One region of the Sphingobium salicis subsp. salicis genome, then DNA from elsewhere that is predicted to be linked to it. Evidence: riboswitches for the same ligand, from Rfam matches in the RefSeq annotation. Region 1 holds a riboswitch; each other region holds the start of a gene.
What was found. Region 1 has a riboswitch for cobalamin ahead of VHN57_RS00355 (TonB-dependent receptor plug domain-containing protein). Riboswitches for the same ligand answer to the same signal wherever they lie in the genome.
Positions count from the first base shown of each region.

Region 2: it holds a riboswitch for cobalamin, as region 1 does, so the genes downstream of both, VHN57_RS22365 (TonB-dependent receptor plug domain-containing protein) here and VHN57_RS00355 (TonB-dependent receptor plug domain-containing protein) in region 1, are expected to answer to the same signal.
Region 3: it holds a riboswitch for cobalamin, as region 1 does, so the genes downstream of both, VHN57_RS23735 (cobalamin biosynthesis protein CobG) here and VHN57_RS00355 (TonB-dependent receptor plug domain-containing protein) in region 1, are expected to answer to the same signal.
Region 4: it holds a riboswitch for cobalamin, as region 1 does, so the genes downstream of both, cobW (cobalamin biosynthesis protein CobW) here and VHN57_RS00355 (TonB-dependent receptor plug domain-containing protein) in region 1, are expected to answer to the same signal.

Region 1 is NZ_JAYRCS010000001.1:65,292-70,937, reverse strand. Features, by position in the region: gene VHN57_RS00365 (ABC transporter ATP-binding protein) at 28-801, opposite strand; gene VHN57_RS00360 (FecCD family ABC transporter permease) at 795-1,799, opposite strand; gene VHN57_RS00355 (TonB-dependent receptor plug domain-containing protein) at 1,786-3,642, opposite strand; cobalamin riboswitch at 3,814-4,055, opposite strand; gene VHN57_RS00350 (threonine ammonia-lyase) at 4,195-5,187, shown strand; gene dapF (diaminopimelate epimerase) at 5,228-5,646, shown strand, end outside.
Region 2 is NZ_JAYRCS010000001.1:4,640,521-4,646,166, reverse strand. Features, by position in the region: gene VHN57_RS22370 (DUF1636 domain-containing protein) at 1-273, opposite strand, end outside; gene VHN57_RS22365 (TonB-dependent receptor plug domain-containing protein) at 273-2,228, opposite strand; cobalamin riboswitch at 2,366-2,558, opposite strand; gene VHN57_RS22360 (ABC transporter substrate-binding protein) at 2,625-3,485, shown strand; gene VHN57_RS22355 (acyl-CoA thioesterase) at 3,498-3,896, opposite strand; gene VHN57_RS22350 (S9 family peptidase) at 3,896-5,646, opposite strand, start outside.
Region 3 is NZ_JAYRCS010000001.1:4,911,209-4,916,854, reverse strand. Features, by position in the region: gene VHN57_RS23755 (cobalt-precorrin-6A reductase) at 1-568, shown strand, start outside; gene cobJ (precorrin-3B C(17)-methyltransferase) at 529-1,311, opposite strand; gene cobI (precorrin-2 C(20)-methyltransferase) at 1,308-2,030, opposite strand; gene VHN57_RS23740 (precorrin-8X methylmutase) at 2,027-2,656, opposite strand; gene VHN57_RS23735 (cobalamin biosynthesis protein CobG) at 2,656-3,708, opposite strand; cobalamin riboswitch at 3,989-4,200, opposite strand; gene VHN57_RS23730 (DUF6538 domain-containing protein) at 4,549-5,643, opposite strand.
Region 4 is NZ_JAYRCS010000001.1:4,591,571-4,597,216, reverse strand. Features, by position in the region: gene cobN (cobaltochelatase subunit CobN) at 1-972, opposite strand, end outside; gene cobW (cobalamin biosynthesis protein CobW) at 972-2,024, opposite strand; cobalamin riboswitch at 2,202-2,441, opposite strand; gene VHN57_RS22155 (Rieske (2Fe-2S) protein) at 2,472-2,849, opposite strand; gene maiA (maleylacetoacetate isomerase) at 2,846-3,490, opposite strand; gene fahA (fumarylacetoacetase) at 3,487-4,779, opposite strand; gene hmgA (homogentisate 1,2-dioxygenase) at 4,776-5,646, opposite strand, start outside.

The DNA.
Region 1 (5,646 bases):
CCGGAAGGCCCCCTTTTTCGTTACGAATCAGACCCGCGTCGTCGGCACGATCAGCGGCAGCCCGTCGCTGACGTCGATCCGCGCGGCGACGCCATAGACGGATGCCAGCCGCTCCGGCGTCAGCACGTCCATCGGCGCCCCGTCCGCCACCAGCGCGCCGCCATCCATCAGCAGCAGCCGGTCGCAATAGCGCGCCGCCATGGCGAGGTCATGCAGCACGGTGACGACCAGCGCCCCGTCCTGCGCCTGCGCCCGCAGCAATGCCATCACGTCGATCTGGTGGCCGGGGTCGAGCGCCGCGAGCGGCTCGTCGGCGATCAGCGCCGGTGCCCCCACCGCCAGCGCCCGCGCCAGCAGCACCCGCGCCCGCTCGCCGCCCGACAGCTCGGTCGCGATCCGGCCCTTGAAGCCGGTAACATCGGCGCGGACCATCGCATCCTCGATCGCCGCCTCATCGTCGGCGGTCAGGCGCGACAGCGGCCCCAGATGCGGCAAGCGCCCCAGCGCCACCAGCCGCTCTACCGCCAGGGGCCAGTGCAAGGTCTGGCCCTGCGGCAGATAGGCGATGGACCGCGCGACCGCCTGGCGCGACAGCCGCTCGACCGGCGTGCCGTCCAGCAGCGCGCGTCCGGCGGCCGGCTTCACCAGCCCCAGCAGCGCCCGCACCAGGGTCGACTTGCCCGCGCCATTGGGGCCGATCACGCCGATCAACTGCCCCGGCGCCATGGTCAGATTGACGCCGCACACCGCCAGATGGCGGCCTAGCCGGACGTCCAGTTGCTCGGTCGACAGGGTCACCATAGCCGCCGCTCCCGCATCAGGTGAATGAGGAAAACCGGCACGCCAAGGATCGCGGTCAGCACGCCCAGCTTCAATTCGCTGCTGGTCGGGATGATGCGCACGCCGATATCGGCCAGGGTCAGCAGCACCGCGCCGCCGAGCATCGACGGCAACAGCAGCGCGGAGGGCGATCGATCGGTCAGTGGTCGCACCAGATGCGGCACGATCAGGCCGACGAAGCCGATCGATCCGGTCACCGCCACCGCGCCGCCGACACCGATCGCCACCCCCGCCATCAGCCGCAGCCGCGCCCGCGACAGGTCGACGCCCAGCGCCCGCGCGCCATCCTCGCCCAGGGTCAGCGCATCGAGCGCGCGCCCGTCATAAAGCAGCAGCGCCGCGCCGACCGCGATGCAGGGCAGCGCCAGCAGCAGATGGTCGATGCTGCGATTTTCCAGGCTCCCCATCAGCCAGCTCATAATCTCCATCGCGGCAAAGGGATTGGGCGACAGGTTCAGCGCCAGGCTGATTCCCGCCCCCGCCAGCGTCGCGACGGCAATGCCGGCCAGGATCAGCGTCAACGGGCTTTCCGACGGCCCGGCAAGCAGGAACAGCGCGCCGATCGCCGCCAGCGCGGTGACGATCGCCAGCAGTGGCAACGCCATCGGGTGCAGTTCGGACAGGCCGAAATAAAGCGCGATCACCGCCCCCAGCGCCGCCGCATTGGACACGCCCAGCACGGCGGGTTCGGCCAGCGGATTGCGCAGATAGCCCTGCAATGCCGCACCCGACAGGCCCAGCATGGCGCCGACCAGCAGGCCGATCGCCATGCGCGGCAGGCGCAGGTCGATGACGATCGCCCGCGCCACCATGTCGCCGCCGCCCGCCAGCACGGACAGGATGCGCGCCGGCGCGATCGTCACCGATCCCAGCGCGACCGACGCGATGCCCGCGACCAGCAGCAGGGCGATCAGCCCCGGCAGCAACAGAGGATGCCGCCGCCCCTTAGAAGCGGACACGCACGCCGCCATAGGCCGACCGGCCATAGGTGCCATAGCCATAGGCGGTGGCGTAATCCGCATCGAACAGATTGTCGATCCGGCCATAGACTTCCAGATGGTCGCCCACGGGGAAGGTCGCGCGCAGCCCGGCCAGCCCATAGCCGTCGAGCCGGCGGGTGTTCGCCGTGTCGTCATAGCTGTCGCCGACCATGGTCAGCGTCGCGCCGGTCGACAGGCCGAAGGACCAGAGATAGTCGGCCGACAGGCTGACCGCATTGGCGGCGCGGCGCGGCAGGCGATTGCCGTCGGTGGCCCCGCCCGACCGGTCGCGCGCATCGACATAGCTGTAAGATGCCGCCACCGTCAGCGCCTCGACCGGCTTCAGCGTCAGCGTCGCTTCCACGCCCTTGGCGCGGGTCCGGTCCAGATTGCCATAGGTGTAGGTCGCATAATCATAATTGATCTGGTTGCGGGTATCGCGCCGGAAGGCGGTCAGCGACAGCACCGCCTTGTCCCCGTCCAGGCTCTGGTCGAAGCCGATATCATAGCTTTTCGACCGTTCCGGCCGCAGCGCGCTGTTGCCGCTATAGGTGTCGTAGAGCTGATAGAGGGACGGCGCCTTGAACCCCTCACCATAGGAGAGGCGGATATTGGTGGCGCCGGCGTTCGGCGTGTAATTGGCGTTGGCACCAAAGGTGGTCGCGCCGCCGAACTGGCTATGATCGTCATGGCGCAGCCCACCAGTGACGGCGAGGCCGGCAAGCGGCTTCACCACCGCCAGCGCATAGACGCTGTCGATGTTCGCCTTCGCGCTCGCTATGTCGCCAAAGCCGAAATACTCATAGTCCGGCCGCTCATGCTCATAGCCGAAGATCAGCTTGGCCTGATCCACCGGGGCATAGACGCCCTCATATTCGAACCGCAGATTGGTGCCCGAATAGCCATAGTCCGGGTCAGTGCCGCGCACGAAATAATAGTCGCGATCGTTGCGCATCCAGGTGACGGCAGCGCGGTTGGTCAGCTTGCCGTCGAGCAGCGCCAGGTTGATCCCGGCATAGCCGACATATTGGTCGAGCTTGCTGACGTCGCTGCTGTCGGCCGGCGCGCCGAAGAAGCTGTCATAGTCGAGATCGGCATGGATATAATAGCCGCGCAGGTCGAGGCTGAGCGTGTCGGAAAAGGCGATCTTCAGCTTGGCGTTGGTGGCGATATTCTCATAGCCATCCTTCTCCACGCCGCCGAACGACCGGCCGACCGAGGAAATGCCGTCGGTGTTGAAATAGGCGACGCCCAGCCCGCCCGACACCGCGCCGCGCGTGCCCGACACATCGGCCTTGGCGTTCAGCGTGTCGCTATAGCCATAATCGGCCGAGGCATTGACCTCGAAACCCTCGCTCGGCGCGCCGGTCATCACATTGACCACGCCGCCGATCGCCTGGCTGCCATAGACCACCGAGTTGGAGCCGCGCAGCACTTCGATCCGGCGGATATTGCCGGTCAGCAAATGGCCGAAATCATAGCCGTCGCCGATGCCGCTCGGGTCGTTGACCTTGACCCCGTCGATCAGCACCAGCGTCTGGGTCGTCTCCGCCCCGCGCAGCGACACGCCGGTCACGCCGCCGGTGGAGCCGTTGCGGCTGAAACGGACGCCCGGCGTGGTGGCGAGCAGTTCGACGACATCGACCGCCTGGCGCGTTCTGATCGTGTCGGCATCGATCACCGTGATCGCCTGGCCGACCTCGTCGCGCGGCTGCGCAATGCCCGAAGCGGTGACGACGATATCGTCATCCTGTGCCAGATCCTGGGCCAGTGCCGGCGTAGCGGCCAGCAGCGCGATCAGCGAAATCCCCAACGTCTTCATTTTATCGTCCCCCGGCGTCCGTCGATTTGGAACCGGGGCGTCCGCACAAGCGGTCGCTGCGTGAGGATCGGGAAGACGCCAGCGCCCCGCCCCACGCACCGATGCGGCCCCGGCCGCCATGGGCGTCGCTCGACGGAAACACCGCGCCATGGCCATCCCCTGGGCCAGGGCAAGAGCGACCAGACGCCGGCAGGTCTCCTGGCTCGCGGGTCAGGGCAACGATGCGCCAGCCTTCCCGGACCTGTCGGTCCAGTGGCCGGTTCCGGCTCTCCCCTTTTGAAGAGCTTGGGAACCCTGCGTATCGCGCTCACCGCTTACAGTTGCAGGGACAGCCGCGGATTTGGAAGGGCTTCGCCCCCCGCACCGCATTCCCGTTTTCAGCCCTTGCGGGCACCGGCGCGATCATGCGCGTCCGGGGCTTTTGACCGCCCCGGCGCGCGGCCCCCATAAGCCAAAGCACAAGCCCTGCCAAGCGGGCCAGGATCGCCCCGGCGGATCGTTGCGCGGCGCCGGCGGGCGGCTATGCAGGGGCCTCTTACCGAAGGAGCCGACATGTCCGATTCGCTTGCCATCACTGCCGCCGACGTCGCCGATGCCGCGCGGCTGATCGCGCCGGCGGCGGTCCGCACCCCGCTGATCGAGAATGCCGCGCTGAACGATCTCTGCGGCCGGCGTGTGCTGGTGAAGTTCGAGGGGGCCCAGCATAGCGGATCGTTCAAGTTCCGCGGCGCCTATAACCGCCTCGCCCGACTGAACGCTGCGGAACGCGCGGCGGGCGTCGTCGCCTGGTCCTCGGGCAATCATGCCCAGGGCGTCGCCTTTGCCGCGCGCCTGCTCAGCATTCCCGCCACGATCGTGATGCCGGCCGATGCGCCGGCGATCAAGACCGCCAACACCCGCGCGCTGGGCGCCGAGGTCGTCCCCTATGACCGCTTCACCCAGAGCCGCGAGGAAATCGCCACCGCCCTTGCCACCGAACGCGGCGCGACGCTGGTTCCCTCCTTCGACGATCCCTTCATCATCGCCGGCCAGGGCACGATCGGCCTGGAGATATTGGAGCAAGCGCAGGCCGCCGGCGCCGACCTCACGCAGATTCTCGTCTGCTGCGGTGGTGGCGGCCTGGTCGCGGGCACGGCCACGGCGGTCAAGGCCGCCCGCCCGGACATCAGCGTCTATGCGGTCGAACCCGCCGGTTTCGATGATACCGCCCGCTCGCTCGCCAGCGGCACGCGCGAAAGCGTCTCGCCCGACGCGCGCAGCATCTGCGACGCGCTGCTGGCGCCCAGCCCCGGCGCGCTGACCTTCCCGATCAACCATGCCCTGCTGGCCGGCGGCCTGGTCGTCAGCGACGATCAGGTGCGCGACGCGATGCGCTTCGCCTTCACCACGCTCAAGCTGGTGGTCGAACCGGGTGGCGCGGTCGCCCTCGCGGCCATGCTGACCGGCCTCGCCCCGCCCACCGACGGCGCCACCGCCCTCGTCATCTCCGGCGCCAATGTCGATCCGGCGGCCTATGCCGCGATCATCGGCAGCCAAGACGCCTGACCGCTGGTCTTTTGCCCCGTCCCGCACTAAATGCGGCGCCATGATGAGCCGCTTTTCCAAGATGCATGGTCTGGGCAATGATTTCGTCGTGATCGACGCGCGCCAAGCGCCGGTCGCGATGACGGAGGCGCGCGCCCGCGCCATTGCCGATCGCCATGCCGGCATCGGCTGCGACCAGTTGATCGTCATCGGCGATGCCGAGACCGGCGACCAGGCCGACGTGTCGATGCTGATCTTCAATTCCGACGGGTCGGAAGTGGAAGCCTGCGGCAATGCCACCCGCTGCGTGCCGCTGTTCGTCGGCAAGGACGTGCTGATCCGGACCAGGGCCGGGCTGCTCGACGCCAAGGGCGTGGACGGCGGCGCCAGCGTCGACATGGGCGCGCCCCGCTTCGACTGGGACGCGATCCCGCTTGGCTATCCGATGGACACGCTGACGATGTCGGCCAGCTGGGAAGA
Region 2 (5,646 bases), 4.6 Mb from region 1:
CGCATCGGCATCCGGGGTGAACCGCCCCATGACATAGCCGACCTTGCCCGGCGCGCGCAGATGGACGGTGCAATGATCCTGGCAGGCGAACAGGCAGGGCATGTCCTGCACCGCGACGGTGGCATAGCGCGGGTCGGAGGCCTGCACGCTGCGCAGCGCCTCCGCCAGCCGTGCCCCGCCACGCACGCCCTCCTCATCCTCCCGCGCTTCGGCCGAATGACGGCAGGTATTGCAGGCGACGATGGCGGGGCCGGGTTCGACGGGACGCAGCATCAGAAGCGCCCCCGGAAGCCGGCATAGATGCTGCGGCCGAGCGTGCCATAGCGATAGGCCGTCATGTAGTTCTCGTCGAAGAGATTCTCGACGCGGGCGAACAGGCGCAACGCCGGGGTGAACGCATATTCGGCGCGCAGGTCGACCAGTGTATAATCGTCCAGCCGGGTGGTGTTGGCCGCATTGTCATAGCTGTGGCCGGACCAGCGCACCGCCGCGCCGGTGGTGAGGCCGAAGGGCCAGGCATAGCTGATCGAACCATTGGCGCTGTTCCGCGGCCGACGCGGCAGCCAATTGCCTTCGTTCGCGGTGCCGTCCGAACGATCCTCCGCCACGGTCCAGCTATAATTGCCGTCGATCGTCAGCCCCTTGACCGGCTCGACCGCTGCCTGCGCCTCTATGCCATGCGCCTTGGCGCGCGCGACATTGAGATAATAGCCATAACGGCGGGTGGTGGTGCCGGGCGTGAAGCAGAGCGGATCGGTCGAACTGGAGGAACAGCTATTATAGATGATCTGGTCGGTCGTGGTCCGATCAAACCAGGTCGCACCCAGTCGCAGTTTCTCGCCAAAGAAACGCTGCTCCGCGCCCGCTTCCCAGCCATGGGCGCGTTCGGGATCGAGCGCCTGATTCCCATATTCGGAAAAGAGCTGATAGAGGGTCGGCGCCTTGAACCCCTCGCCATAGCTGGCGCGCAGCACCGTCCCGGTCGGCAGCGCCCAGACGCCACCAGCGGAAAAAAGGGTCCGACCGCCATAGCGGTTATGATCGTCATAGCGCAGCCCGCCGGTCAGGGTCAGGCCCGTAATCGGCTGGGCATTGAGCTGGCCATAGACGCTGGTGATCTCCGCCTTGCCGCGGGCCGGATCGGGAATCGGCACCGAAAGCGACGCCGAAGGTGACACGCTGCGGAAGCGGCTATTCTCATTCTCCACCCCGAACAGCGCGGTCCAGCCATCGGCGATCGCGAAGCTGCCCTGATATTCCAGCCGCTGGTTGCGCCCCGCCGCGTCGAACGTCTGCTTGCGCTGGTTGCGCGGATCATAATTGTCGCGATCGGTGTCGGTATAGCCATAGCCGAAACGGTTGCGGAAGCGGCCGTCGAGCAGTGCGACGTTAAGGCCGGCATAGCCGACAAATTCGCGATTGGTGCCATAGGCGGGGCTTTCCGCGCTGGTCGCGTCGAAATCGACATGGCCATCGGAATAATAGCCGCGCAGGTCCGCGCTGATCCCGTCCGCCAGCGCAACCTCGACCCGGCCGGTGACGCTGCGGTTGGTATAGCCGTCCTTCTCCTTGCCGCCAAAGGCCGGGCTGATCGCGGAAATACCCTCGGTGGTGAAACTCTGGCCGCCGATCCGCCAGCTGACCGGGCCGGTCTTGCCGCCCAGCGCCGCGCGGGCACTGACGGTGTCGCGCGATCCCGCCTCGACATCGAAACTCCCCTCCAGCGCCTTTTCGGGCATGGCGGTGACGACATTGACGACGCCGCCGATCGCCTGGCTGCCCCACAGGGTCGACTGGGGGCCGCGCAGCACTTCGATCCGCGAGGCATCGCCGACCAGCAGATTGGCGAAATTATAGCCGCCGCCGGCCGACGAGGGATCATTGAGCTTCACCCCGTCGATCACCACCACGGTCTGGTCGGATTCCGCGCCGCGGATGCGCAGCGACGTCGCCGTGCCATAGCCGCCATTGCGCGAGATGCTGACGCCGGGCGTGCGCAGCAGCAATTCGGTGACGCCCAGATCCTGGGCCCGGTCGATCGCTGCCTTGTCGAGCACGGTGACGGAGGCCGGCACCTGATCCACCGGCGTGGCGAGGCGGGTCGCGGTGACGAGGATAGAGGATGCCCCGGCATCGGCCGCGGCATCGGGCGGCGGCGCCTGCTGCGCCTCTTCGGCGAAAGCGGTGGTGGAGAGAAGGAAAGTACAGAAAGTCAGATACTTGAACACATAAGCCCCCGGACGAGGGACCGCATCCCAGGGACGATATCGGTGCCCGGCCGGGCGCGACATGGTCCCCGCACCTATGCGGTCCACCTGTCGCCACGCGGGTTCACCCCCGTCCGCTCGGCACACCCTGTCCGCGCGAAGGACGACCGCGATGGGCAGGTCTCCTGGCTCGCGGGTCATCGCTGATTCATGCCGCCTTCTCAGAACCTTGCGGTCCCAATGGCATGTGGCACAAAAGCTCGCCGCTCACAGTTGCAGGGGCAGCCGGGGTCTTGAACCCCATTCCCTTTTCATCCCCGCTGCCGGGGAACCTGTCGCAGTCCGGGCGATAGGCGAGCCCGACTGGAGCGTCAATCTTCCTTGCCTGGCGGAGCGCGCGGGCTAAGGGAGATGGCCATGCGGATTTTTGCGCCCATCGGCCCCGGCAAGGGGATGATCGCCCTGATGATCGCCCTGGTCGGTGGCGCCACATTATGGGCGGCTACCGCGCGCCAGCCTGCCAGTGCCAGCAAACGTCCGCAACGGATCGTGTCGCTCAACCTGTGCGCCGACCAATTGCTGGTCGCGCTGGCCGATCGCGACCAGATTGCCGGCCTGACCCATAATGCCGGCGATCGGCAGATGTCGGCGGTGGCGGCCGTAACGAAGGGCCTGCCCATCCTCGACGGATCGGCCGAGCAGATTTTGGCGACCAATCCAGACTTGGTGATCGGCATGCCGGCACGGCGCAATCCGGCGATCGCGATCCTCAAGGCCCAGCATTATCCCGCCGTCGATCTCAAGAGCGCGGACAGCTATGCCGATATCATCGCGTCGATCCGCACCGTGGCGCAGGCGACTGGCCATGCCGACCGCGGCGAAGCGATGATCGCGCGGATGGACCGGGAGCTTGCCGCCCTGCCCCGCGCGCCGAAGCCCAAAGTCGCGGCCTATTATCAGCGGCGCGGCTACATGACCGGCACCGGCACGCTGGTCGACGGCCTGATGACGCGGGCGGGCCTGCGCAACCTGGCCGCCGACTTGGGCAAGCCGGCGATCGCGCAGGTCAGCCTGGAGGAGATGGTCGCGGCACGGCCAGACTATCTGATCGTCGAGAGCGCCACCGACCGCGTCACCGACCAGGGCACCGAAATGCTCCATCATCCCGTGCTACGCGACATAGCGCGCATCAGCCTGCCCCAGGCCTGGACCGTGTGCGGCGGACCGGCCTATGTACAGGCGGCACGCGCCCTCTCCCAGGCCGTCAGCGCCCGCTGAAGCTGGGCCGGCTCAGCCCTCGATGAAGTTGGCGGCTACCTCGGCCGGCACCCGCATCAGCCGGCCGCTTTCCTTGTCGATCATCGCCCAGGTGGATTTGGCAGACACCTTCACCTTGCCGTCCGGTCCGGTGAACTCGATCAGCCGGTCGAACCGCGCGCCGCGCGGTCCTTCCGGAATCCAGGTGCGGCCCGACACGACATCGCCCTCGGTCACGTTGCCGCGATAATCGACCTCATGCCGGGTCACGACCCAGATATAGGCATCGACATGGGCCGGGTCGGCATCGGTCATCCAATGTTCGACCGACAATTGCTCCATCCACTGCACCCACACCGCATTGTTCACATGGCCCAGCACATCGATATCCTCGGGCCGCGCGGTGAATTGCTTGGTGAAGCTCGACGCCATCAGCCTTCCACTCCCAGCTGCCACAGGATGAACGCAAATTCCTCGGCGGTCTCGTGCAGGCTCTCGAACCGCCCGGACTTGCCACCATGTCCCGCGCCCATATTGGTCTTGAGCAGCAGGATATTGCTGTCGGTCTTGGTGGCGCGCAGCTTCGCCACCCACTTCGCCGGCTCCCAATAGGTGACGCGCGGGTCGTTGAGGCCAGCGGTCACCATCAGCGGCGGATAATGTTGCGCGCGGACATGGGTGTAGGGATCATAGGACTGGATGGTGCGGAATGCGGCCTCATCCTCGATCGGATTGCCCCATTCGGGCCATTCGCCCGGCGTCAGTGGCAGCGTCTCATCCAGCATGGTGTTGAGCACATCGACGAACGGCACATGCGCCACCACCGCGCCCCACAGGTCGGGATCGGAGTTGATGACCGCGCCCATCAGCTCGCCGCCGGCCGATCCGCCCGAAATGCTGATCCTGCCCTTGGCCGAATAGCCAAGATCGATCAGCCCCTTCGCGACATCGACGAAATCGGTGAAGGTGTTGGTGCGCTTGTCGAGCTTGCCGTCCAGATACCATTGCTGGCCCATATCGTCGCCGCCGCGAATATGGGCGATGGCAAAGGCAAAGCCGCGATCCAGCAGCGACAGGCGGCTGGTCGAAAAGCCCGGCTCCATCGCCAGACCGTAGGCGCCATAGCCATAAAGGTGCAGCGGCGCGCTGCCATCGCGGGGGAAGTCGGCGGGATAGACGATCGACACCGGAATCTGCGTGCCGTCGCGCGCCGGGATCATCAGCCTCTCGGTGGCGTAGCGGCTGGCGTCATAGCCCGAGGGAATTTCCTGGACCTTGAGTATCTCCAACTCACCCGTTGCCAGATGATAATCATAGATGGTGTCGGGCGTGACCATCGATTCATAGCCGATGCGCAGCTTCGTCACCTCATATTCGGGATTGTCGTCGAGACTCGCCGAATAGCTGGCTTCCGGGAACGGAATGCGCTTTGCCGCATGGGTCGCATAATCGCGCAGCTCGATCTGGTCGAGCCCGTCCTGCCGTCCTTCAGTGACGTAGAAGGTCTTGAACAGGGTGAAGTCGGTCAGGTAGAAATGGGCGTCGGCGCCGATCACTTCGTCCCACTGGTCGGGCGCGTCGAGCGATGCCTTCACCAGCCGGAAATTGGGATGGGTGTCGTTGGTCTTGATGTAGAGCGTGCCCTCATGCTCATCGACATCATATTCGCGGCCGGCCTTGCGCGCGGAGACGAGCAGCGGCGTCGCGGTCGGATTGTCGGCCGGGATCAGCCAGGCTTCGCTGGTGACATGGTCGCCGGTCGCGATGACGATCCATTTTTCCGATGAGGTGAGGCCGATCGAGACGCGGAAGCCCTCATCATCCTCATGGAACAGCTCGACGTCGCTCGCCACATCCTGGCCCAGCCAGTGCAGCCGCGCATTGTCGGTCCGCCAATTTTCATTGGCCAGGCCATAGAGCAGCCCCTTTGAATCGCTGGTCCACACCAGCGACGACAATGTGTCGGGAATGACTTCGGGCAGGATTTCACCCGAAAACAGATCCTTGATCCGCGCCTCGAACCGTTCGGAGCCATTGGTGTCGATGGCATAGGCCAGATAGCGGCCGTCCGGGCTGACCGACATGGCGCCGAGACGAAAATAGTCATGGCCCTGCGCCAGCGCCGGTTCGTCCAGGATCAGCTGGTCGTCACCGCCTGCTGCGGGCTTGCGATACCATTTGC
Region 3 (5,646 bases), 4.8 Mb from region 1:
CCATCTGGTCGACGCCACCCATCCCTTTGCCGCGACGATGAGCGCCCATGCGGTGGCGGCTGCGCATGGGGCGGGGATCGCCCATGCCGCACTGACCCGTGCGCCCTGGACGCCGGTCGCCGGCGATCGCTGGACCACGGTGCCGGACATGGCAGCGGCTGTGGCCGCGCTCGACGGCCCGCCTCAGCGGATCATGCTGGCCCTGGGGCGCATGCATGTGGAGGACTTCGCCGCCCAGCCCCAGCATCATTATCTGCTGCGCTTCGTGGATGCGCCGGACGCAGTGCCGCCCCTGCCCGATCATGCCCTGATCGTGGATCGCGGCCCGTTCACGGTGGCGAACGACACCAGCTTGCTGCGGGACCATCGCATCGACCTGATCGTCGCCAAGAATGCCGGTGGCACGGGCGCAGCCGCCAAGCTGAACGCCGCGCGCGCACTGGGCCTGCGCGTGCTGATGATCGACCGGCCGCCGCTGCCCGAGCGGCAGGAGTTCCACCGGCCCGAGGATGTGCTCGACTGGATCGCTCATCCCGCCGCCTCGTCGGGGATGCCGCGCGGCGTATAGAGGATCGGCCCGCGCGCCCGCTCGATGATGCGGGTCCGGCTCGACCCGACGATCACCATGGTGCGCATGTCCGCCATGTCCGCGCGTGCCTGCCCCAGCGGCACGATATGCAATGTCTCCTGCGCGGTGGTCACGGCGCGGGCGAAGAGGATCGGGCGCGCGTCGCCACAAAGCTCCCGCAACAGCGCCAGCGTGCGCACGAACCCTTCCGGCCGCGACGCCGACCGGGGATTGTAGAAGGCCATGGCGAAATCCGCCTCCACCGCCAGCCGCAGCCGCTTTTCGATCAGGGCCCAGGGCTTGAGATTGTCCGACAGGTTGATCGCACAGAAATCATGGCCGAGCGGCGCGCCCGCACGCGCCGCGGCGGCCAGCATCGCGGTGATGCCGGGCAGCACGCGAATGTCGATGTCGCGCCAGGGAGCGGGTCCGGCCTCCAGCGCCTCGAACAGGGCGGATGCCATGGCAAAGACGCCCGGATCGCCCGAGGAGACGACGACGACCCGCCGCCCCTGCGCCGCCAGCTCCAGCGCATGGGCCGCCCGATCCAGTTCCACCCGATTGTCCGAAGGATGCAACATCAGCCCCGCACGCGGCGCGACCCGCGCGACATAGGGGATATAGCCCACCACGTCGGTCGCGGCAGCCAGCGCGGCGTCGACCTCCGGCGTCACCAGCGCTTCGTCCCCCGGCCCGAGCCCCGCGATCGCGATCCAGCCCCCCTCTCCCGCGGCGAAATTCATGGCCGGCGCCCCTGGCCGTGGATCAGCAGGATCGAGAAATAGGGCGTCACCCTGTCAACATCGGCCAGCCGGGTCACGCGCTGTTCCGGCATGGCGGCATGTTCGACCAGCCATGCTTCATCACTGCGCCCGGCCGCCGCCACCGCGCGGCGCAGCTTGGCGAGGTGGCGGCCGATCTTCATCACCACCAGCGCGTCGGTATCGCGGATGCGGCGGACCAGTTCCTCTTCCGGCAGCGTCGCCATCGCCACGGTCAGCACATCGTCACCCCAGGTGATCGGCAGGCCGGTCGCATTCCAGGCACCCGACATGCCCATGATTCCGGGGACCACTTCAACCGGGACCAGACCCGCCAGCCGGCTGTGCAGATGCATGAAGGAGCCGTAGAAAAAGGGATCGCCCTCGCACAAGACGACCACATCCTCGCCCGCCTCCGCGATCGCCAGCAGCCGGCCGGTGCAATCGGCATAGAAGGCGGCAAGGCAGTCATTGTAGCGCGGATCGGTGAGCGGAATTTCGGTCGTCACCGGATATTCCATCGCCAGTTCGATCGCATCGTCCCGCAGCATGCCCTGCGCGATGCGGCGCGCCTGCCCCGGCCGACCGGCCTTGCGGAAATAGGCGACATGCCGTCCCCCCCGCACCAGCCGGTCCGCGCGCACGCTCAGCAAGTCCTGCGCGCCGGGGCCGAGGCCCACGCCATAGACGGTGCCGCTCATTCCGCGCGGCTCGCCAGCGCATTGATCGCCGCGACCGTGATTGCGCTGCCACCCAGCCGGCCGTCGACGACGCAGCAGGGCACGGGCTGCGCCGCCCACAGTGCCGCCTTGGATTCCGCCGCACCGACGAAGCCGACCGGGCAGCCGATGATCGCCGCGGGGCGCGGACAGGCCGGATCCTCCAGCATGTCGAGCAGGTGGAACAGCGCCGTGGGCGCATTGCCGATGGCAACCAGCGCCCCGGCAAGATGCGGCCGCCACAGTTCCAGCGCGGCGGCGGACCGGGTATTGCCCATCGCCCGCGCCATGTCCGGCACGGCGGTGTCGTGCAGGGTGCAGAGCACGGCATTGTCGGCGGGCAGGCGCGCACGCGTGACCCCTTCCGACACCATGCGCGCATCGCACAGCACCGGCGCCCCTGCGGCCAGGGCCTGCCGCGCCGCCGCTGCAAAGCTCGGCGAAAAGCGGATATGGGCCGCAAGGTCCACCATGCCTGCGGCATGGATCATGCGCACGGCGACCGGCTCCTCCTCGGCAGCAAAGCGCCCGAGGTCGGCTTCGGCGCGGATGGTGGCGAAGGACTGGCGATAGATCGCCGCGCCGTCCCTCTCATAATCATGGGGCATCAACAGGCTCCGAAATGGGCAAGAAGGTCGGTGGCGGTGAGGTCAGGACGGACGGGCGCCGATCCTGCGCGGGCATGGAAGGCAAGGTCGTAGCGCCCGTCCCGCCCCGTCAGCACGATGTCGGCCGGCATCGCACAGGCACAGCCCTTGGCGCAGCCGGAGACATGAAGGCGGCCCGCCACATGGGGGGCCAACTGGCGGGCGAGGTCGCGCGTCTCCACGCTCGCCTGCGGACAGGTAGGTGCGCCGGGGCAGGCCTCCACATGGATCAGCGGGTCGGCAGCGTCGGCGGACAGGCCAGGCAGTTGTCCTTCGGCCAGCAGCATGCGCCATGGGGTCAGCCGCATGGCCGGCGCGTCGAGAAGATGCCGCGCGTCGATCCGGCCGAAGGGAAGGCCATAGGCCAAGCCGCCATCCCATGCGCCGGGGACCAGTCGCGGGCGTGGCGACGCGGCCTCTGCCGTGCCCGTTGCCCAATCCGGCAGGGGCGCATCATGCCGGGCCATGCGCCCCGCGCGCGCGCCGTCGCTCTCCACGAACCATCGGGCGAGCGCGAGCAGCGCATCCACTTCGCCGCCGCTATCCACCGGCACGCCTTGTGCCCGCCCCTCCGCACGTAAGATCAGGCCGCCATCGCGCGCCCGCTCGATGCGAAAATCCCCCGCTTCGCCGGACATGAGCGGCGCGGCGCCGGCATCGATGACGAAGCCCATCTTGCCCGGCAAATCCGGCAGTTCGTTCAGGCGATCGAGCAGCTGGCTGGCGATGCGATGGCTGTCGTCGCCTTCGCGCCAGTCCGGCGCGATCATCAGCATCCGCGCGCCCTCGCGCCGGGCATCGCCGTCCACCAGGCCCAGGTCGAGCAGCCGGTCGAGCAAGGGGCGCCAGCTTTCGTCGCGCACACCGCGGATCTGGAGGTTCGCGCGCCGGGTCATGTCGATCAGGCCATTGCCATGGGCGATCGCCGCTTCGCCCAGCCCGGCCATATCGTCGGCCGAAAGACGGCCGAGGCGCGGCTTCACGCGCACGATCAGCCCGTCGCCCGCCGCCATCGGGCGCCAGGCATCGGGACACCAGCCCCGAACGGCCGGCCCGTGGGCCCCCGCATGGTTCGCGGTCGCCCTATCCCTGCCCGCGCCGGTCTGGCTCACAGGCACATCCTCCGCGCGCCGGGACGCAACCAGGCGGGGCTTGCCGGCATCGCCGGTCGGCGCGAGGCGGCAGGCAGGCGCGACAGGCGCCCGACACCACGCGGCCGTGCAGCCCCAGCCACACGCTTCGCCGCCCAGACGGAAGAGAGACCGTGCCATGACCAATCCCTGGGTCAGGACAAGAGCGACCGAAACGCCGGCAGGTCTCCTGGCTCGCGGGTCGTTGCGGGATGCACGCCTTCCCGGACGCTCTGTCCAGTGGCTGCCCTCATGGGCTCGTGCATCGCGCTATCCGCTTACAGTTGCAGGGACAGCCACGGAATAAGGGGCCAGGCCCCCGCACCGCATTCCCGATTAAGTTCCTTGCGGAACACCGGCGTCAGTTATGCAATGCACCAACATGAACCGGCGCATCGATGATGCCCTAATCGAAACATCAGGCTTAGCCAAGACGCGGAATATGGACCGGCAGGACCGCCCGGACGCATATCCGCCCCGGCTCAGGACGAGTAGAGCGCCGAATAGAAAGCCCGTACGCCAATATTCGTTTAATTCTCGAAATTTTTTCCAGATCGATCTTAAATTTCGACGCTTCCTCTACATCGCTTGTCATAGACCATACAATCAAGCCTAATGGATGCCAAATCTTGGCATTTTCTCAATCGCTTGCGCAAGAACATCAATTGGCCAATAACCATATTTCTCGCCAATCGATCGAGGCGCATGCCATTGAATAACATCTCAAATTTCTAGATCGATACCAGCACGTCGAGCCAAGGTCTTGAACAGATGACTCCAAGCGTGATTGGGCTGAAGATGTGGATCATCAACACCAAGATCACGCACCCATCTCGCCAGCCGTTCTCCAACTTTCTTGTGATACGGATTTGCGGCACAACCTCCTCTTCCAAGCGAGCGATTATAAAAAACCGGTCCATCTCCATGGGCACGCGCCATTTCCACCACACCTTGGCCGATCAGATCGGCATGCAACGGCACCAATCCCGCCGATCCTGACTTTGTCGATCCCGCCTCTGGCGTGATGTGAATAAGCCCCCCCTCGCGTTGTATGAAGTCACACCCTCGAAGCTGCGCAATTTCGCCCACGCGCGCCCCTGTATAAGCGTATAGGAACGGAACCCAACGTCGCGCACGCCGGTGAGCTTCAGAGACACCCCCATGATCTCCGCCGAGTGCTGCCCGCAGGATCGTTCTTGCCTCAACGTCCGTGAATCCTCGCTCACGCAAACGTGCGGGCTTCGCCACCCGCACCGAAATGCCGGTCACGGGGTTCGTTGATATCTTCCGGTTTTCCGTAGCCCACCCAAACACAACCTTGAGGCCAGCGAGATAGACCTCCCGCACGCTGCGGCCGGAGATGCCAGATCGAAGTAGCTCTTCCTTCCAACGAACGATATCATCCGCCGACACCTTCGCCGCATCATCATGGCCGACCCATCTCTTGAAATGAGCGAATACAGGCCTCCAGCGCTTGATCGTCGAAGCAGCAGGTTTCCGTTCGCGCAGATAGCCGTTGATGATCGCCTCGAATGGCACCTTTTTGGGTGCTGGCGCTGGATCGATCAGACGCGCCTGAGAGATCATTACCGGCTTCGACGGTGGCGCATCATCTTCGTCAAGCCGCCCCTCACGCGCAGCCTCGATCCGAGACTGAAACCTGACGATCACCGAAGCTGCCCGACGATTAGCCTCTGATCGAGACACTCGTCCCAGTCGTCGAGTGAGATTGGATTTTCCGATGATCGACTGAAGCGTTTTCGGGACGGCCATGCGGACCTCGAAACCACCATCTGCGGTCGCCCGGAGATATGTCATCGA
Region 4 (5,646 bases), 4.5 Mb from region 1:
CACTTCGGGCAGGGCGACATTCATCGCCAGATCGCGCGGGCCAAGGCCACGGGCGGACCCGCGCCAGCTGCCTTCCTCGACCCCGGCAAAGGCGGTCTGCAGGATCGGGCAATCGGCCTGTTCCAAGATGCCCGGCACGCGCGGCTCGGACGACGACGAGGCGGCGAAGCTGGTCGCATTGACGATGATGTCGGGCGCGATGTCGGCCAGCAGCCCGCCAAGCCAGTCGCGCACGAAGGGTTCGCGCAACGCACGCACATGCACGGCGGCGACATTGAAGCCGCGCGCGCCAAGCGCCGCCACCATCGCATCGACCGCGCTCAGCGTGCCGGCCACCACCAGCGCGCGATAGAAGATCAGCAGCGCCACCGGCCGCCCCTCGACCCAGGTTGCGCGCAGTTCGGCTACGCCCGGCCGGTCATGGCCGGGTAGGTAGAGGCCGGCGTCAGCGATCGGCAGCGGATGGTCGGGCTCGCCCGCATCCGCGCCGGTCAGCCGGGCGGCGCAGCGCAGGAAGGACAAAGCATTGGCGGTGCCGCCCTGGCGCAGATAGTCCCGCAACTGCTCGCGCATCGCCGCCGGCACGGTGGAAGCACGATCCAGCGCCGGATCGCCCTCCCGCCCGTCGGCGATCGCGGCGAAGGCGATGCCCCGTTCGCGTGCGACCTGCGCAATCTCGTCCACGCCATAAGGCCAGTAGCTCTTGCCGCCGAGCAGGATGACGCAGACGAAGCGCGCCTTGGCGATCACCTTCTCGACATAGAGATCGACCGAATAGGGATGTTTGAGCTGCAACAGATTGGCCAGCCGCACGCTCGGCGCGTCATCGGGCAGGCGCGCGGCAGCGGCGGCGAAACAGGCCAGATCGCTGTCCGCCACGGTCAGGATGACGATGTCGCCGGGCGGCTGATCGAGGTCGATCGCCTCCTCGCCGTCGCTGATCGTTCCCGGCGTGGCGGACAGGAGATGCATCAGCCGAGCACGGCCTGGATGTCGGCCTCGATCGCGGCGCGGTCCAGCCCCTTCTGGCCGATCACCACCAGCTGGGTCCGGCGCGCCTCCCCCGCCTGCCAGGGGCGGTCGAAGAAATGCTGGATGCGCGGGCCGACCGCCTGCACCACCAGACGCATCGGCTTGCCGGCAACCGCGACCATGCCCTTGACGCGCAGCACGTCATGGGTGGCGATCAGCGCGGACAGCGCCTCCACCAGCGTGTCGGGATCGGCGACCGCAGCGCCGCCGACGACGAAGCTGTCGAAATCATTATGGTCATGATCCTCGCCCTCCGCCTCATGGTGCGAGGGGCGGGCGTCAAGATCATCCTCCGCCGCCGCGACGATGCCCAGCAGCGCGCCGATATCGACCGCACCATGAGCGGCGCGGACGATCTTCACGCCGGGCCGCGTCTCGGCATCGACCTGCGCCTCGACCGCGGCCAGCGTGTCGGCATCGACCAGGTCGCTCTTGTTCAGCACCACCATATCGGCACAGGCGAGCTGATCCTCGAACAATTCCTCCAGCGGGCTGTCATGGTCCAGATTGGGATCGGCGGCACGCGCGGCGGCCAGCGCCGCCTCGTCGGTGGCAAAGCGACCGGCGGCGACCGCATCGGCGTCGATCAGCGCGACGACGCCGTCCACCGTGGCGCGGGTGCGGATGTCGGGCCACTGGAAGGCCTTGACCAGCGGCTTGGGCAGCGCCAGGCCCGACGTCTCGATGATGATATGGTCGGGCGGGCTCGGCCGGTCGAGCAGCGCGGTCATGGTCGGCAGGAAATCGTCGGCCACGGTGCAGCAGATGCAGCCATTGGCCAGTTCGACAATATCCTCTTCCGGGCAGGCGGCGTCGTTGCAGCCCTTCACCAGTTCGCCATCGACGCCGACATCGCCAAATTCGTTGATGATGAGGGCGAGCCGGCGCCCCTTCGCATTTTCCAGCAGATGGCGGATCAGCGTGGTCTTGCCCGCGCCCAGAAAGCCGGTGATGACGGTGGTCGGAATCTTGGCAGATGCAGTGTTGGCCATGACAAATACTCGCGCGCCGGAGCAACCGGGGCGGGAGCGAACCGGGCGCGCACGCACGGCCGGCCCGCATCGCGGACGGGCGCTTGTTCGCCCGCAGATGCGTGACCGCGCGGCTCCAGCCGCCAACCTGTCGCTCAGACGGAACACCGTGCCCCGGCCATCCCCTGGACCAAAGCAAGAGCGACCTAAACGCCGGCAGGTCTCCTGGCTTGCGGGTCATAGCGGGAGGAACGGCCTTCCCAGGCCTCGCAGGATTTAGCGTCCGGCCCAGTGGCTGCCCTCCCGGCTGGGGAGGGCGCTGTTCATCACGCTCGCCGCTCACAGTTGCAGGGACAGCTGCGGACTTGGATGCCATGGCATCCGCACCGCCTTCCCATTTTAAGCCCCCGTGGGGGCACCGGCGCGATCATGTCGGGACGATGCGAAGCGCCGTCCCTGGGCCGGTTCCTAGTCGCTTTGGGCAGCGGTGACAATCCAGCCATCGGCGATGGCGAGTGGCCAGGGCGTGAGGCGCTGGCCGACGCACGCCCCGCCGACGCAGACACCATCGTCGCGGCGGAAAATGGCGCCGTGCCAGCTACAGCGGATATGGCTGCCATCCGGGGTCAGATAATCGTCCAGCTGCTGCGCCAGCGGCAGGCCGGCATGGGGGCATTGGTCGACAAAGCCGACGACATGATCGCCGGTGCGCACGGCAAAGCCATGGAAGCGGCCGGCGCGCATCTGCAGCACAAAATTGCGCGCCTTGCCGTCGGCGATTTGCGCGATCGGGCACAGGCGCACGCCCGCCGGCGTCGCGAACAGGCGCGTGTCGGCGTCGCTCATGCGTCGGCGTCGGGCTGGCGATCGGGGTGCGCGGCGGCAAAGGCGGGGAGCGCGCATGCCGCCGCGTCCACGGCGCACAGCCGCGGAAAGGGCGTCAGGTCGACGCCGAAGCGCCGGGCATTGTAGAGCTGAGGCACGATATGGCAGTCGGCGAAACTCGGGCCGTCCCCGAAGGCATGGGTGCTGCCGTGTCGGGCGACCAGTGTTTCGAGCGCGGCCAGCCCCTCGCCGGTCCAGCGCGCGATCCAGGCGCGGACCTGATCCTCGCTGGCACCAAAATCCTGCCGCAGCGCCTGCAACACGCGCAGATTGCCGAGTGGATGAATGTCGCAGGCAATGATGCCGGCCATGGCACGGACGATCGCGGCATCGCCGGGATCGGCGGGCAGCAAGGGCGGCTGCGGCCAGCGCGCCTCGATCCATTCCAGTATCGCGCCGCTCTGCGTCAGCACGGTGTCGCCATCGACCAGCGCGGGCACCAGCCCCTGCGGCGCCAGCGCCCGATAGTCGGGCGCGCGCTGCGCACCGCTGCGCAGGTCATGAGTGACCTGTGCATAGTCGACGCCCTTCAAGGCCAGCGCGATCCGCACGCGATAGCTCGCGCTCGATCGCCAATAGCCATGGAGGATAAGGTCGCTCATCGCGCCGGCACGACCATCGCGCGGCATTCGCCAAAGCCGATCGACACATGGCCGGGGGCGGACGCGGTGGCGCGCAATGTCACCTCGTCGCCATCCTCCAGGAAGCAGCGTGTCTCGCCCGACGGCAGCTCGATCGGCTCGCGCCCGCCGCTGCTGATCTCCATCAGGCTGCCATAGCCCTCGCGCGTAGGGGCGGAGATGGTGCCGCTGCCCAGCAAGTCGCCGGGCATCAGGTTGCAGCCATTGGAGGCATGATGGGTGACGATCTGGCTGACGGTCCAGTACATGTTGCTCGCCGGCCCCTGGCTGAGCCGCATCGGCGGCTGGCCTGCGTCGCGCATCGCCTGGGTGGAGAGATAGACTTCCAAGGTCAGCGCCAGCGCACCATGGGTCTGGTCATCGGCATCGCTGAGGTAAGGCAACGGCGCCGGGTCGCCTTCGGGCCGGGGCGGCTGGGCGATGCGGAACGGCGCCAGCGCCTCGGGCGTCACCACCCAGGGCGAAATGGTCGAATGGAAATTCTTGGCGAGGAACGGCCCGAGCGGCTGATATTCCCACGCCTGGAAATCGCGCGCCGACCAGTCGTTGAGCAGGCAGAAGCCGGCGACATGATCCGCCGCCTCGCTGATGGGGATCGGGCTGCCCAGATCATTGCCGGCGCCGATCCATACGCCCAGTTCCAGCTCATAGTCGAGCCGGGCGGTCGGGCCGACCACCGGCACATCGGCTTCGGGCGGCTTGCGCTGGCCGCGCGGGCGGACCAGTGGATCGCCCGACGGGCGGATCGAGGACGCCCGGCCATGATAGCCGATCGGCACATATTTATAATTGGGCAGCAGCGGATTGTCGGGCCGGAACTGGCGGCCGATATTGTTGGCGTGATGGATGCCGACATAGAAGTCGCTATAGTCGCCGATCCGCGCCGGCAGGTGCAGCATGCAGTCGGCGGCCCGGTGCAGCAGCGGCTCGACCGCCGGGCGATGCGCCGGGTCCGACAGTAAAATGCTGATCCGGCGGCGCAGGGCGACCCGCTCCGCCACCGGCAGCGCCATCAGCGCATTGAGCTGCCCTTCCAGCAGCGGCGCGCAATCGATCAGCCCGGCGCCGACGCAAGCGGCCAGGTCCAAAATGGCGTCGCCAATCGCGACACCGGCGCGCGGCGAAGCTCCTGCGGGCGAAAACAGGCCATAGGGCAGGTTCTGGATCGGGAAATCGCCATGATCCTGCGCGCTCGCAACCCAGCTGGTGCGGGCGGGATCATGGGTTTCGTCTATGTGCCAATAGCTCATGGGGTCTCGTTCATCGGGGGAAGCTGGGCCTTGCGGAAGCCGGACCAGCAATCATCATAATCGGGTTGCAGCAGCGGGCTTTCCATCGCCCAGCGCGTGGGGCGCAGCCCCATGCGGCTTTCGAACATGAAGGCCATGGTGTTGGCGATGCGCTGGGGCTGGAGGTCGGCGGCGATCGCCTTGTCATAGCTGGCGCGGTCGGGGCCATGGCTGACCATGCCATTGTGCAGCGACGCGCCGCCGGGCGCGAAGCCGCCCGCCTTGGCATCATATTCGCCATGGATCAGGCCCATCAGCTCGCTCATCACATTGCGATGGAACCAGGGCGGCCGGAATGTGTCCTCCGCCACCATCCAGCGCGGCGGGAAGATGACGAAATCGATATTGGCGGTCCCCGGCGTCTCGCTCGGCGAGGTCAGCACCGTGAAGATCGAGGGATCGGGATGGTCGAAACTGACCGTGTTGATCGTGTTGAAACGGGTCAGGTCATAGCGCAGCGGCGTCAGATTGCCGTGCCAGGCGACGACGTCGAACGGGCTATGGTCCAGCATGGTTGTCCACAGGCGGCCCATATACTTCTGCACCAGCGCATAGGGCCGCTCGACATCCTCATAGGCCGCGACCGGCGCCTCGAAATCGCGCGGGTTGGCCAGGCCATTGGCACCGATCGGCCCCAGATCGGGCAGGCGGAAGGGCGCGCCGTAATTTTCGCAGACATAGCCGCGCGCCGCGCCCTCGATCAGCTCGACCCGGAATCGAACCCCGCGCGGGATCAGCGCGACCTGCAATGGCGCGACGTCGATCACGCCCAGTTCGGTGACGATGCGCAGCGCCCCCTGCTGCGGCACGATCAGCATCTCGCCATCG